4 regions of the Xenorhabdus sp. Sc-CR9 genome follow, and region 2 is predicted to be linked to each of the others. Evidence: predicted binding sites of a transcription regulator. Region 2 holds the regulator's gene; each other region holds the start of a gene.

Region 1 (4,162 bases), on a different contig from region 2:
CAGCATTCAACACCTTTGTATTACGTGGGTGGGGAATATTTACATGAATGGATGACGTTCTACAGCCACTATCGCCCGGAAACAATACAACTCTGGAAATTAAATGGTGGCCCGCCACCGAATATCTACAATCGCCATATCAAAGAAAAAAATATTGTGGAACATGGCGCATTACTGGTGGGAGAGCGGGGGAAAACCTGCGCGGAGGAAAATTTCGGGCATACACTCAAGGAATGGCCGGCATTAATAATCAGTCATAAGGAAGAGTTTTCTTTTCAGCCCCAGCCAAACTCTGAAGTAGAACCAGTTTGTATTAGTTTTGTGGCACCTGAAAATATTCAGTCACATTAACCAAAAAAAGCCTGACATGGAAATATACTGTCAGGCTTTTATCACCATTTTAAGGGTGCTCAGCGGGCATCCACAAACACCATTTTCAATACAAACAACAATGTCACCACGATCACACAGGAACCGATTTCACGCCATTTTCCGGTTCCCAGTTTCATAGCGCAGTAGGCGATAAAACCCAGTGCAATCCCTTCTGTGATGGAAAAACTAAATGGCATCATGACTGCGGTAATAAATGCGGGAACAGATTCAGTCAGATCGTCCCATTTCACCCGTGTCAGGCTGGATGTCATCAAAACACCGACATAAACCAGCGCTCCTGCTGTGGCGTAAGCAGGAACCATACTCGCCAGCGGAGAGATAAATATCACCAACAGGAACAAGATACCCACCACAATCGCCATCAATCCAGTACGACCGCCTACAGAAACACCGGAAGAGCTTTCAACATAGGCAGTAACGGAAGAAGTCCCGACGTAAGAGCCTGCTACCGAGCTGATACTATCCACATATAATGCTTGTTTCATGCGCGGAAATTTACCATTGCTGTCAGCAAGCCCTGCTTTATCTGTCACACCAATCAAGGTGCCGGAAGAGTCAAACAAGTTCACCAGCATGAATGAGAAGATAACGCCTGCCAAAGTGATATCCAGCGCACCTTTCACATCAACGTTACCCACCACACTCATCACACTGGGCGGCAGATCAAAAATACCGTGATACTCCACATATCCCATCATGAAGCCGATAGCGGTCGTCACGATGATGGAGATCAACACTGCCGCATGAAAATTGCGTGCCGCTAAAATGGCAATGATAAAAAAGCCCAATATGCCCAACAGAACATTATGGGAAGCAAAATTGCCAATTGAGACGATCGTGTCGGGATTTGGCACGATAATACCGGCATTTTTCAGCCCCATCATGGCAATAAACAGGCCGATACCGCTGGTAATTCCCACCCGCAGGCTTAATGGAATATTGGCTATCATCCAATAGCGGATTTTAAAGACAGTTAAGATCAATAATCCCACTGCCCCCCAAAAAATAGCTCCCATCGCGACTTGCCATGAAATACCCATTGCACCAACGACGACAAAAGCGAAAAACGCATTCAGTCCCATCGCAGGAGCAACGGCTACAGGCAAGTTTGCCATTAATCCCATCATGATACTGCCTGCCGCAGCAATTAAGCAGGTAGTGACAAACACAGCCTTAATATCCATTCCTGCCACCGCCAATATCTGCGGGTTAACAAAGACAATATAAACCATGGTCAGAAAAGTTGTCAGCCCCGCAATTATTTCGGTACGAACTGTCGTTCCATGTTCCTCTAATTTAAACATGCGCTGAAGCAAGCCCTGACGGTTTGCAGAACCAGAAGTTATTGTGCTCATGTAATGTTGTTTCCCAAAAAAAGAATTTTTCGATTTATCCTACAGGAAACCCATACAAATCGTTACTCTGAAAATGTAAAAAAAGAAAACGTTTGCGTTGATGACAATCAATGAGTTAAATAACACCATGATTCTTTAGGAAATTCATTCTATGGCGATATTTTATTCGTTATTCTGTCTGATTATCTTATGCCAAGCTAAGAAAGAGTGTAATTCTCTGAGGTAGCGGCTGTAATATTCCGTATTTAAGATAAAGAATATCAGTAGGAAATCGAAAGCAATAATGCCCAAAGAGATATTGCTGTAATTCAACACACCAGCAACAAATTTTAATCCCACCAATAGAGCAAAAATAACGATAAAAAGATAACGGGCTAAAGCTAGCATCTTAAATCCTGATGTTACTCCCCGATATGTCAGCAAGATGGGTAAAGGAGCAAAAACAATGGCAACTGCGACGGCAGAAAATAAGATGGGCAGATCTTCCCTGTTATCAAAATAAGAAAACAACATAAATGTCGCCATCACATACACTTTTAACAATAAAATCGTCACCAATGATGTCATCAACACCGCTTTTTTCGGAACACTAAATTCCAACAGATGTTGATATTTATTTAATCTTCTTTCTGACAGTAAAGCAGGATCATTACTTTCCACTCTCTGATTAAGTTCACTACTTTCCTTTAACGTCTTATTGAGATTTATATTGAGTATACAATATCGCCAAAACCTCTTGAACACATTGGCATTAGGGGAATTAATATGACTTTCATCGGTATCATCTTCAGTTATTTTATCTACGCTTTTTCTCAGCAGATGGTTCGTTGTTTTAAACCACAATATTTCTGTCATGGCTTGAGAAAAAGCAGCACTGTTAATGATCACCCGATTCGAGAAGAAATTAAAAAAAACGATAATCAATAAATACCATTCGTGGTGCATATAATAGACAAAGTAATCAAGCAAAAGAATGCTCAAGGCAAATACAATACTCAATGTATTCATAGCGTTGAGGGTTTTTAAAGCGGAGATATTACCTCTATAAGCATAAAGTGCCAGCAAAGAAACCACCGAAATAATAAACATATTGGCAGAGCGAATAAATCCTGCTTGATCAGAAGAAAAATAAAAATCATAAAGAACAATCACTAATATTATATAAGAAACAAATGTCAGTATAGGAAACAAAGCCAATAATATACTCTCTTCTGAAGATCTATTTATAGATGCTTTTTCTTTAAGTCTAATGAAATCATCCGCTTGGGTAAGTGAACAATCATCACTTTTTATTCTTTTCTCTATATTTTTATACAGATTAAAAATATGCTTGAATTGGTTGTTAGTTAATATTTCTATTATATTCATATTAGCATTCCTGTTTGACCCTATTTTTCCACCGATTGATTTTCTCTTTTTTGATCCCTTATTTTTTTACGTTTTGCCAATTTCAACGCTCTTGAATATTCTCTTAATTGTTTTTTATTAAGCCCTTGTATTTTATTCATCTCTTTTCTATCAATAATAATTGCTATTCTATAGCGCATGTTAGCTAATATAAAATCAGTATAATAACGACTGTTCAATGTTATTTTTATCACAAAACAACATACTGCTATAAAGATAAAATAAATAGAGGAAACGTTAGATGTCTTATTAGAGAATATAATAAACAAACTAGAAAAAAATACAATATAATTTAAATAATTACGTATAACCGAACCATAATAATAACCTTTTAAAGTAAATCCGACATGTAAAAATGAAACACAAGCAGCAATAACTAAAGTTAACATGAAAAAAGTAGCCATTATTTCATGACTAGGATTTTTTATAAGTAATACAGGCAGGGCTGCTGCCACACCAGAGAAGAAAAACAGATAAACCATAGCAATAATAGATATCAAAAGCCTTATCTTATACTGACCCGAAGAACAAAAGTATTTCTTATAGTCTCTAACATCCAGTATAATATTTTCTAATGCTGGATCATTATTTCTTATCATATTTTCTAACTCTTTCCCTTTATAAAAGAGTTCTCTTAAACCTGCATCAAAAATAAATTCTTTTATTTTCATATAATTTTCTAAACGCCCAAAATATTTATACAACAAACCCGATTAACCATAAGGTTAAGCTCAATAAATTATTGATTCTTCATAAGCAATAGAATAGATAGTACCAATAATATAATTTCCTGATTTTAATATATTATCTGGATTTCGGATTGAGCCTGTCATACCACTTCCTACAAATCCACTACCTGCTATAAGTGAGTCTTTAAGATGCTTTCGTAACGTTTTTTGTATCTCTTCTGTAGGGTAACGTTTGATATATTTCCCTTGCTCTATAGCTCTTTTTATTACTTGGTTAGATATTCCTGGATTGTTATGTCGCATAATTTCTTCAGTTAA
Region 2 (4,162 bases):
TCATTGGAGATGGAAATCAAATAAATAATAACCATACTGACAGCATAACCAATCAGCAAAATTGGAAATACTGTTTCGCTTTTTACTTTTTCCAATAAGATACGACAACCATATCCACCAAACATAAACGCCAAAGTTTGCGGAATATAACTTAGGCCAATATCGGTAGGGTCATAGCCCATATTATTCAAAATTGTTGGTGAACCAGTCAACCAGGCAAAAAAGCCAGCGCTGCAAGAAGCATAAATCAATACATTCCCACTAAAAACAGGGGAGCTTAGTAATTTAAAGAAAGAAATCGTTGTTTTGCCGTCGGTATTAGTTTCGGTATTACCATATTTATTGGTTAATAAAAATGTTGGAGCCAGCAGCAAGAGCGTTACTGCCAATAATACAAGGAAAATAATTCTCCAGCCATCATGCGTCAATAACCATGCCCCCAATAAAGGTGCAAGGGCAGGGGAAAGCGCAACTAAAGGCATGATCATGGCAAAAACGCGTTTGGCTTGTTCTGTATCATATCTGTCAACGACCAGAGCCTGCCAGGAAACCGCCGCAGAACAGACCCCTACCGCTTGAATAAATCTCAGTACAAGCAATTGCGTGGAATCAGTTATCCAGAGCATACCTAAACAGCTAATGGAAAATAGAGATAATCCGATAATAAGAACAGGCTTTCTTCCTAAACGGTCAGACAATTGCCCCCATAACAGCTGGGCAAAGGCAAAGCCAGCGAGAAAAATACTGAGACTCGCACTGATAGAATTTGCTGAAGTACCTAGTTCTGCTTTCATTGTGTCAAAAGCAGGCAGATACATGTCGATAGCCAAGTAACCGAGCATACTCAGCCCGGAGAGATAGAACATGAATAGAATTGAATTTTTATTTGTTTCCATGGTGTTAATAATTTGATTTGTAGTTGATAAGAGAATACCCGACTTATTCTATATGGCATGATTTTTACTTGTGAAACGGTAATATTTGCACCATGCTGTGAAAAAAATTGAAAGGAAGATATATGTGGTCTGAATACTCTCTGGAAGTTGTTGATACTGTTGCCAGAACAGGAAGTTTCAGTGCGGCTGCATCTGAGCTTCATCGAGTACCTTCTGCTATAAGCTATACAGTAAAACAACTTGAAGAATGGTTGGCTGTGTCTTTATTTGAGCGCCGTCACCGTGATGTTGATTTGACTGAAGCAGGCGCTATTTTTGTCAAGGAAGCCCGCTCTGTTATCAAAAAAATGAATCACACCCGACATCAGTGCCAACAAGTGGCTAATGGTTGGCGGGGACAGTTAAGTATCGCCGTTGATCAAGTTGTAAAACCTGAGAGAACTCACCAATTAATTTTGGATTTTTACCGACATTTTCCTGATATTGAGCTATTCATCTACCCTGAAGTCTTTAATGGTGTATGGGATGCACTAGTCGATGAGCGGGTGGATGTCGCTATTGGCGCGACACGGGCGTCTCCTGTTGGTGAACGGTATAGTTTTAAGGATATGGGATTCATGCCTTGGGTATGCGTAGCCAGCCCTGAGCATGAGTTGTCAGGTATATCAGGAAAATTAAATGATGACCAAATGCGACCTTATCCTAGCCTATGTTTAGAAGATACTTCACGTAGCTTACCCAAACGTGATACGTGGGCTTTAGATAATCAGCGACGGTTGGTGGTTCCAGATTGGAATGTTGGACTAAATTGCCTGATGGATGGACTATGTATGGGAATGGTGCCCAAGCATCATGCATTACCGTTGATCCGCAAGAAAAAACTGATAGCGCTCGAACTCGAACAACCATTACCTGATAGTCCATGCTGCTTAGCATGGTCGCAAAAAAGCCATTCACCAGCATTAAGTTGGTTGTTTGATTATCTTGGCGATAGTGAAACACTTAATGCTGAATGGTTGCAAGAAAACTAACTATCAACGACGATAGTCGATGAAAGGTCCATCCGCGACAGAACGTCTTTCAACGAGGCGTGGATGGACTTCAATCGTTTGTGCCTCTTCACGCTTGTTGACTATCCTATCCAATAACGTTGAAAAGGCCATTTGTCCCAGACGTTCTTTAGGTTGGTGAATCGTGGTCAATGCGGGAGTAAAATAACGGGCATTACGGATATTGTCATAACCGATGATAGAAATATCTTGTGGAACGCGTAGCCCCAGCTCATCAGCGGCACAGATTGCCCCCATTGCCATAACATCCCCACCGCAAAAAACAGCCGTTGGGCGATGTTTTTGATTCAGAATCTTACACATGGCCTGATAGCCGGATTCAGGCTCAAAGTCGCCTTGCACAATCCACTCATCCCGAATAGCGACATTGGCTTCTTTGAGTGCCTTGAGAAATCCTTGGTGACGTCCGCCGCCAGTATTTCTTGCCAGAGAGCCGGGAATAGACGCAATATCCCTGTGACCACGTTCAATCAAATAACGGCCTGCCAAGTAACCACCATGAAAAGCGTTATCAATGATTGCATCGGTAAAATCTCCCCGAGATTCGCCCCAATCCATGACGACCATGGGAATATTACGGTAATCTTCTAGCATGCCCAAAAGCTGCTCAGGGTATTCGGAGCACATTACCAGCAGGCCATCTACACGTTTTTGTGCCAACATGGCGAGGTAAGCTTTCTGCTTATCAATATTGTTATGAGAGTTGCATAAAATCAGGGTATAGCCTTTTCTATAGCAACTATTTTCAACAGATTCTATGATTTCAGCAAAATATGGAGCTTCACTCGACGTTGCCAACAATCCGATAGATTTTGTGTGGTTAACTTTCAAGCTACGGGCAACGGCGCTGGGGGAATAATTTAGTTCTTTAATAGCAGCCCAAACGGTAGCCTTTGTATCTTCGGCGACGAAACGGGTTTTATTGATAACATGGGATACGGTAGTGGTCGAAACACCAGCGCGTTTGGCCACATCTTTAATCGTTGCCATGATAAAAAGGACTCCTGACCTTATGGTCTAAATTTATATACCTTATCTTTCAAGCTGCTGCTTTGGTTGATAGCATCTATTTACCGATATGCTTCAACTTGAAATCTATTGGATATGGATATTTGTTAAGCGTTTGCCAACATATTTATATATAGAGTGATGGCTGGCAATAATTTAGCGATGAACCTTGAATTTTGTCTGATCTAACTCAAAAGTGAAAGTAATAATCAATGCTATAAAGAGTATAGATTCAAGATTGTTGTATGTTTTTTCAGATAATACGGTAACTGATTATACAAAATTTATGGTGTTGGGTAGTTTTACTTTGTACATTGAGGAAGTTCTATGGGTACAGATCTGAAGTTGGGATTAATGGTTGCCGGCAGTGCATTAATCATGATTGTTTTTTGGGGAAGCCTTTGTATTATCTAATCAGGATCAAGAAAAAGAATTGACGTGTAACACCTCTTGCTTGAAGGGCCGGTTTTCCGGTATTCATTATTCAGTGAATGGAAGAAAGCCCGCCCTTGTTATTATAATTTGGTATGAAAATTGAGCTTATTAAGCCAAGTTTTCCTCAACAAATTTCCAGTTGACCAAAGACCAGAAATGTTCCAAATATTGAGGGCGTGCATTACGGTAATCGGTGTAATACGCGTGTTCCCAAACATCAACAGTCAGAACTGGTTTATCTTCGCCGGTCAGTGGAGTGGCTGCATTAGAAGTGTTAACGATAGCCAGGCTTCCGTCAGTTTTCTTAACTAACCATGTCCAACCTGAACCAAAGTTTTTCAGGGCAGCATCAGTAAACTGCTGTTTAAATTCAGCAAAAGAACCGAAGGCATGATTAATGGTATCTGCTATTTTTCCAGTTGGTTCGCCACCACCATTTGGTGACAGGCTATGCCAGTAGAAAGTATGGTTCCAGACTTGCGCTGCATTATTGAAGATACCACCTTCAGATGTTTTGATGATTTCTTCCAGAGATTTCCCAGAAAATTCGGTATCTTTAACCAAGTTATTCAGGTTTACAACGTAAGCGTTGTGGTGTTTACCATAATGGTATTCTAGGGTTTCTGCGGAAATGTGCGGTTCCAGGGCATTTTTGGCATAAGGTAATGCTGGTAATTCAAAAGACATTGCATGCTCCTTTTTAATATCGGGTTTTTGGCTCAACAAACCATGACTTAAAAGACACTAATCATG
Region 3 (4,162 bases), on a different contig from region 2:
ATATCTGAGATGAATAATATGAGTTATATGGAACTCTCTGACTATTACAATGAAAAAAAGTAGCTTTCTAAGCCTATTGACCTATCTGATATAACTACCGAAAAACTAATAGAAAAAACACATATAAATTTAGAAAATAAACCTAAGTAGCCTGAGGGAAGAATATTAATTAACTTATTATTATATAAAAAATATGAGAAAGAGTTCTGCAATGAATTCTTTCTCATAAAGAAGATAATGTAAATTATTTTACACTTTCATTCGCTTTTTTATCAATACTGAACGATTCCATGGACGAAGTGATATAAGATTCATCTGGACGAATAATGTGAATTAACTTGAAAATCAAACTCAGACCGATACCTACGACAGTTGCCAACGCCATACCCTTCAATTCCGCTGCACCAATCTGGATTTTCGCACCACTGACACCAATAATTAAAATAACAGAAGTCAGGATCAAGTTTTGAGCTTTGCTGTAATCTACTTTTGAATCAATTAAAACTCGAATGCCTGATGCACCGATTACACCATATAGTAACAGAGAAACGCCGCCCATGACTGGGACTGGAATTAACTGAATCGCTGCTGCCAATTTTCCGACACAAGAAAGCAATATCGCAATGATCGCTGCGCCTCCAATTACCCATGTGCTATACACACGGGTAAGAGCCATAACACCGATATTCTCACCGTAAGTTGTGTTAGGTGTTGAACCAAAGAATCCCGAAAACATTGTTGAGAAGCCATTTGCAAACATTGAACGATGTAGACCGGGATCTTTCAGCAAATCCTTCTGCACAATATTGGCGGTAACCACCAAGTGACCCACATGTTCCGCAATTACCACCAGCGCCGCAGGTAAGATAGTCATGATGGCAAACCATTCAAAACGTGGTGTATAGAAAGTTGGCAGAGTAAACCACGGGGCTTCTTGTACTGGTGTAAAATCAACAATGCCCATAAAAAATGACAATGCATAACCGACCAGCACACCAATCAGAATCGGGATAATCGCCATAAAACCACGGAATACCACCGAACCCAAAATCGTCACAGCTAATGTCACCATGGAGATCGTCAGATTGGTCATATTAACAGCTGTATTTGCTGCGGGGCGTAAACCTGCCATATCGGCAGCAACGCCAGCCAACTCAAGACCAATTACTGCAACAATGGCACCCATCGCCGCAGGTGGGAATATCACGTTAATCCATCCCCTTCCTGCGACTTTGATAATCAGGGCAACCAGACAAAACAGAAAACCGCAGACAATAAATCCACCCAATGCTAATTCATATCCCAAAGGCAATAACAACAACACCGGAGAAATAAATGCAAAACTAGAACCCAAATAAGCGGGAATTTTCCCTTTGCAAATCACCAGATACAATAAGGTTCCAATACCGTTGAATAATAAAACCGTGGCGGGATTAACGTTAAATAAAATGGGAACCAAAACAGTTGCACCAAACATGGCGAATAGATGTTGTAAACTTAATGGAATAGTCTGCACTAAAGATGGCCTTTCATCTACTCCAATGGTCCGGCGGGTCATTATTAAAATCCTCTTAATTCCCTTTTATGTTTCAGACTTCATCTTTGTTGGCTGCTATCTGAAATTTATTGGGTATATATCATTTTACTGGAAACAAAAAAAAGCCGACTTTTCAGTCGGCTCAGAATATTATTTAGTGCCAAATAGTTTGTCGCCTGCATCTCCCAAACCAGGGACAATATATCCATGCTCATTAAGTCGTTCATCAATCGAAGCAGTATACAATTCGACATCTGGATGTGCTTTTTCCAGTGCAGCGATACCTTCTGGAGCCGCAACCAAAACCAACACCTTAATCACAGGACACTCTGCTTTCTTCAAAAGATCAATGGTGGCAATCATGGAACCGCCTGTCGCCAACATTGGATCGACAATCAATGCCATACGTTCACTAATATCAGAAACCAATTTTTGGAAGTAAGGTACAGGTTCCAGTGTCTCTTCATCACGATATACACCAACGACACTAATCCGTGCACTTGGAATATTTTCCAGTACACCGTCCATCATGCCCAATCCGGCACGCAGGATAGGTACTACCGTAATTTTCTTCCCTTTAATCTGGTCTATTTCTACCGGACCACACCATCCTTCAATGGTCACTTTTTCAATTTCTAAATCAGCAGTTGCTTCATATGTCAGAAGACTCCCCACTTCTGAGGCCAGTTCACGAAAGCGTTTGGTGCTTATATCATGATCTCGCATCAGACCAAGTTTATGTTTAACCAGTGGATGTCTAACCTCAACGATCTTCATGAGTTTCTCCTAATATAAGCCGGCAGACAAAAAATCGCGGGATTATACCTCCTTTTTAGTATCTAGCCACTACCAATCTATTCATTTTTATCAATCATAAATATTTTTCTGCGATTTTTATCTTACAGAAAACCCATATAAAGCTATCGCAAACGTTTGCTTAGACTGTTAGAATTATTTCCGTTCTGTTTTATTCATTCAAGTGCAACCGCCTGGGAGCTATGCAGTGACCAACAAAACCTCTCTTAGCTATAAAGATGCTGGTGTCGATATTGATGCTGGTAATACCTTAGTCAATCGTATCAAAAGTGTCGTAAAGCAGACCCGCCGCCCTGAAGTGATGGGGGGATTGGGTGGTTTCGGCGCGTTATGTGCCCTGCCTCAAAAATATCGTGAACCTGTGTTGGTTTCCGGTACAGATGGTGTTGGCACTAAACTGCGTCTGGCCATGGATCTGAAACGCCATGACACCATCGGGATTGATTTGGTTGCCATGTGTGTCAATGATCTGATTGTCCAAGGAGCTGAACCACTTTTCTTCCTTGATTACTATGCCACGGGCAAACTGGATGTTGATACTGCCGCCAGTGTCATCACGGGAATAGCGGAAGGCTGCAAACAAGCAGGTTGTGCGCTGGTCGGAGGTGAAACGGCGGAAATGCCGGGTATGTATCATGGTGAAGATTATGACGTTGCTGGCTTTTGTGTCGGTGTCGTTGAAAAATCAGAAATTATTGATGGCAGTCAGGTTCAAGCTGGTGATGCACTGATTGCGCTGGCATCCAGTGGGCCACACTCCAATGGTTATTCCCTGATCCGCAAAATTCTCGAAGTAAGCCAGACAACCCCTGAAACGACCGAACTTGAAGGAAAATCTCTCGCTGATCATCTGCTTGTTCCTACTCAAATTTATGTCAAATCCATTCTGGAATTAATTGAAAAAGTTGAAGTGCATGCCATTGTACATCTCACAGGTGGTGGTTTCTGGGAAAATATTCCTCGCGTTTTGCCAGACAATACGCAGGCAAGGATCAATTCTGCGAGCTGGGAGTGGCCAGCAGTCTTTACATGGTTGCAACAAGCTGGCAATGTTAGCACTCACGAAATGTATCGCACATTTAACTGTGGGGTAGGTATGATAATCGCTCTGCCTCAATCACAAGCGGAATCGGCCATTTCATATTTGAAAGCAGCGGGAGAAAATGCATGGCAGATTGGTACAATTGCCGAACTCAACGCTGATGAGCAACCTGTCGTTATCAATGAATAAGTTTTATGCCCGATAAATTCAAGTTGCAGTTTTACCAACTGCAACTTGAAACATGAAGGGTATGTCGGTAAATGAATTCCTTCAACGAAGATAATCCATGAAAAAAATTGTCGTTCTAATATCTGGCAATGGTAGCAATCTGCAATCTATCATTGATGCTTGTCAGCAAAACCGGATTAATGGGCATATTGCAGCAGTTTTCAGTAATAATGCGGATGCTTATGGGCTGCAACGTGCTGAACAGGCAAATATTCCCACCAACTTTCTCAATCCTAAAGCATACATAGATCGTACAAGCCATGATCTCGCCTTACTCAAGGCTATTGATCAATATCAACCAGATTTAGTGGTTCTGGCGGGTTATATGAGAATTCTATCCCCTGATTTCGTACAGCACTATCATGGTCGCTTGCTTAATATCCATCCATCCCTGTTACCAAAGTATCCCGGCCTGCACACCCATCAAAAAGCCATCGAAAATGGTGATAGGGAACATGGTACTTCCATTCATTTTGTTACTGAAGAGTTAGATGGTGGCCCTATTATTTTACAAGCCAAAGTGCCTATTTTTGAGGATG
Region 4 (4,162 bases), on a different contig from region 2:
TTCAAGTTGCAGCTATTAAAGCTAAAGCTGCAACTTGAAATTCTATCAGGTCATATTCCTGTAGGTTTAGCACCCTGCCAACGCTTGAATAGATCCTCTGGTAGATCGATATCGAACTGATCAAGCACACGATTAACAGTCTGGTCGATGATGTCCTGAATACTCTCAGGACGATGATAAAATGCGGGAACAGGGGGCATAACCACCGCCCCGATTTCAGCCGCCTGCGTCATTAACCTTAAGTGGCCCAAATGAAGGGGAGTTTCCCTCACCCCCAATACCAATTTGCGGCCTTCTTTCAAGACAACATCAGCAGCACGGGTAATTAAGCCATCGGTATAACTATGCACAATGCCCGATAGAGTTTTGATGGAACAAGGCAAGATAACCATGCCCAATGTTTTAAATGATCCTGAGGAAATGGATGCGGCTATGTCCCGGTTATCATGTACTGAATCGGCCAAAGCCTGTACATCCCGTAAGGTATAGTCTGTCTCCAATGCCAATGTCTGCCGAGCCGATTGGCTGATCACCAAATGCGTTTCAATGCCTTCTACTGGCTGCAAAACTTGCAGTAGCCTGACACCATAAATCGCACCACTTGCTCCGGTCAGCCCGACAATCAATTTTTTCATTTTTTCCTCTGAAGTTCTGGGTATAACTGAGTGATAATAACGATATTATCCTTCATTATATATTTCCAGATCCTCAATTTCGTTCTGTCCGAGGACTTTAGTGGCATCATCTTTTCGCAATGTTTCCAGATAATCCAAGTAAATCTGGTCAATGTCTTTCGTTACATAGATACCATCAAATACAGAGCATTCGAATTTTTCGATATCCGGGTTTTCTTCCCGTACCGCTTGAATAAGATCTTGTAGGTCTTGATATATCAATGCATCAGCACCAATGAGCTGGCGAATTTCATCCACTTCCCGACCGTGAGCAATCAGTTCATTGGCATTCGGCATATCAATGCCATAGACATTAGGGAAACGAACTTCCGGAGCTGCCGAGGCAAAGTAAACTTTCTTGGCACCGGCTTCACGAGCCAGTTCTACAATCTGCTCTGAGGTTGTCCCGCGCACGATGGAATCATCTACCAACAAGATATTTTTACCACGGAATTCGGCACGATTGGCATTCAGCTTCCGACGAACGGATTTACGTCTCTCCTGCTGACCGGGCATGATAAAAGTGCGTCCTACGTAACGATTTTTGACAAATCCCTGACGGTAAGGTTTATCCAGAATATGAGCGATTTCCAGCGCAACGTCACACGATGTTTCCGGCACGGGGATAACAACGTCAATATGCAAGTCTTCCCATTCACGGGCAATTTTTTCACCCAGTTTCTTACCCATGCGCAACCGTGCGTTATATACCGAAACCTTGTCAATAAAGGAATCAGGACGGGCAAAGTAGACAAACTCGAAAATACAAGGCGTTAAGGAAGGATTTTCCGCACACTGGCGGGTAAATAACTGCCCATTCTCAGTGATATAAATTGCTTCACCTGAAGCTACGTCACGCAGAAATTCGAAGCCTAATGTATCTAATGCCACACTTTCCGATGCCACCATATATTCATTGCGACCATCTTTCAGTGTACGTTTCCCCAATACCAGAGGCCGGATGCCATGCGGATCACGAAAAGCGACCAATCCATGCCCGATAATCATGGCAACGCAAGCATATGCACCACGGATCTTTCTGTGCATTTCCGCTACTGCCGCGAAAATATCGTCAGGCCCTATCGGAAAATGCGGGAACTGACTTAATTCGTTAGCAAAGATATTCAACAGGATTTCAGAATCTGAGGTGGTATTGACATGACGGCGGGCATTTTCAAACAGCATTTTTTTCAATTCATGTGCGTTTGTCAGATTACCGTTATGTGCCAGCGTGATACCAAAAGGAGAGTTAACATAAAAAGGTTGCGCTTCTGATGCACTCGAACTGCCCGCTGTTGGATAACGGACATGACCGATCCCGATTGTTCCCTGTAAACGCAACATATGCCGTGTTTCAAACACATCTTTGACCAAACCATTGGCCTTGCGTAAACGGAATTCATTGTTACTATCAATAGTCGCAATGCCTGCCGCATCTTGCCCACGGTGCTGAAGCACCGTCAATGCATCATAAATCGACTGGTTGGCCGGTGTAAAACCGACGATACCGACAATACCGCACATGTAGTCTTTCCTCATCAGCCAAGCGGAGAGGCGTTATCTCTCCGGCAGGAAACTCGACGCGTTTTGCAGGTAGTCAAAAAACCACCTGATAATTTGACTGAACTGTGGGATTAGCTGTGATTGTTGCCAATCCTGACTATTAGGAAGTGGCGTGAAAGAATCTGCAACAAACAAAATGGCAGACACAATCAATACACCTCGCAATGCCCCAAAACAGATCCCAAGAACCCGATCAGTACCTGACAGGCCAGTTCGCTGTACAAGTGAACCAATTACATAGTTTACTACCGCGCCGACAATCAGCGTTGCAATAAACAAAATAGCAATCGCTACTCCATTACGCACCAGATCGTCTTCAAGGCGGGTGAAATATTCCGCCAAGTAAGTATAGAAGTGGCTTGCAACAAAGAAAGCACATCCCCAGGTTACTAAGGAAAGCGCTTCGCGAACAAAACCACGGATCAGGCTAACCAGTGCCGAAAAACCAATGATGGCAATAATTGTATAATCAATCCAGACCATATTTTAACCTAAAATAGGCTCCCGGCATTCAAGTCGGGCGCATTCTAACAGAAAACGAAAACGTTTGCGTAGTAGATTTATCAATCTATTAAAAATAATTTATTGTATCTTTACGGGAAGCTTTTCGCTCCCCGTGGCATTCCAATCCGATTATGGCTGGTAATTCTTTATTTGCCCCTGTAATCCCGTTAACTCCTTTAATTCGGACAAAATAGATTCAAGTTTCTGCCTTGACACATTGGGACCTACATAAATCCGTGTCAGCTGCCCCTGAACTGGAGAAGAAGGAATTGTGTATATCTGATGCCCCGAAAGACGTAGCCTTGCCACTATTTCGTTCACTTTGTCCGCATTTTTCAATGCGCCAAGCTGAACAACATAGGCCATTGCCAGCGGGGCCTTCTCTACTGGCTTCGGCTTAATTTCTGGTTTGTTTTCAGGACGCGGTTCAGGTTTAGGCTGTGGTTTGGTTTCTACTTTCTGCTGAACCGGTGGCTCAGCGTTCACCGTCCCTTTACGCTCTTGCGGGATAGCCACAGGAGGCGGTGTCATCGGCGCTGTCTCTGAAGATAAAGAGTCAGAAAGTATTTCTGCATCTAACTGTTGCTGCTGTTCTTGTATTTGCATTGCTTCCGCTGCGCCCTCCGGTGGTGTGGACGGCATATTCTGTGGCAGCGGTGGAATCGAATCAATATTCTCTTCGTCTCCGAGTTTCGGCACCAATGGGATAGAAGCAAACTGGTCTTCGTTATATTTCTTATCACCATCAAATATCATGGGCAATACAATCACGCCCAATGCTACCAGAACGACTGCTCCAACCAAGCGATTTTGAAATTTACTTGCCACGTCCCTTTTCCTCCTCCAGAGCCTCCATAACATGAGCAACGGTATGGAAAGAACCACAGACGACAATGACATCTTGCTCTGATGCATCTTCCATTGCCTGCTGCCATGCTTTCCCCACTTCTGCAAATGTCCGTGGGTGTGCAAGGTGCCCGGCTAATACCTCAGCTTCTGCCCCCCGCAATTCATACAGTGATGCGCAGTACCACTCGTCAATTTGTTGAGAAAGGCAAGCCAGTGTACCGGCAATATCTTTGTCTGACAGCATACCAACCACACCACGAATTTTACGGTTTGACGAACGGGGCAACTCTGCCAGTTTCTGTACTAAATACCCCGCGGCATGGGGATTATGTGCGACATCCAGAATAACCAGTGGATTTTCTCTGATAATTTGGAAACGTCCGGGTAACTGAGCGTTTTTCAATCCTGCGTGGATTGCTTTCTCATCAATGGCTCGGCTGACTTTATCGTCTTCCTGTAACAAGCAATGAATTACCCCCATTGCTGTCGAGGCATTTGCCAACGGTAAATTAGGTAAAGGTAGCTCATTGAATTGCTGATCATTGGTTAACCAGTTCCAGCTATTTATCTCC

Evidence for each region. The regulator PurR, encoded in region 2, represses purine synthesis genes. The targets are predictions, from matches to a motif close to CANGCAAACGTTTGCNTG.
Region 1: the regulator PurR is predicted to act here: its motif matches at 1,830-1,847, upstream of AACQ81_RS17910 (NCS2 family permease).
Region 3: the regulator PurR is predicted to act here: its motif matches at 2,460-2,477, upstream of purM (phosphoribosylformylglycinamidine cyclo-ligase).
Region 4: the regulator PurR is predicted to act here: its motif matches at 2,774-2,791, upstream of cvpA (colicin V production protein).

Annotation. Positions count from the first base shown of each region.
Region 1 is NZ_CAWQTY010000222.1:72,364-76,525, reverse strand. It holds gene AACQ81_RS17915 (ArnT family glycosyltransferase) at 1-351, shown strand, start outside; gene AACQ81_RS17910 (NCS2 family permease) at 411-1,748, opposite strand; gene AACQ81_RS17905 (hypothetical protein) at 1,911-3,116, opposite strand; gene AACQ81_RS17900 (hypothetical protein) at 3,137-3,826, opposite strand; gene AACQ81_RS17895 (hypothetical protein) at 3,887-4,162, opposite strand, start outside.
Region 2 is NZ_CAWQTY010000119.1:45,788-49,949, forward strand. It holds gene punC (purine nucleoside transporter PunC) at 1-896, opposite strand, end outside; gene punR (DNA-binding transcriptional activator PunR) at 1,019-1,927, shown strand; gene purR (HTH-type transcriptional repressor PurR) at 1,931-2,956, opposite strand; gene sodB (superoxide dismutase [Fe]) at 3,518-4,096, opposite strand.
Region 3 is NZ_CAWQTY010000109.1:57,278-61,439, forward strand. It holds gene uraA (uracil permease) at 245-1,558, opposite strand; gene upp (uracil phosphoribosyltransferase) at 1,688-2,314, opposite strand; gene purM (phosphoribosylformylglycinamidine cyclo-ligase) at 2,541-3,584, shown strand; gene purN (phosphoribosylglycinamide formyltransferase) at 3,682-4,162, shown strand, end outside.
Region 4 is NZ_CAWQTY010000204.1:6,720-10,881, reverse strand. It holds gene AACQ81_RS15735 (UbiX family flavin prenyltransferase) at 51-635, opposite strand; gene purF (amidophosphoribosyltransferase) at 681-2,198, opposite strand; gene cvpA (colicin V production protein) at 2,232-2,720, opposite strand; gene dedD (cell division protein DedD) at 2,871-3,569, opposite strand; gene folC (bifunctional tetrahydrofolate synthase/dihydrofolate synthase) at 3,559-4,162, opposite strand, start outside.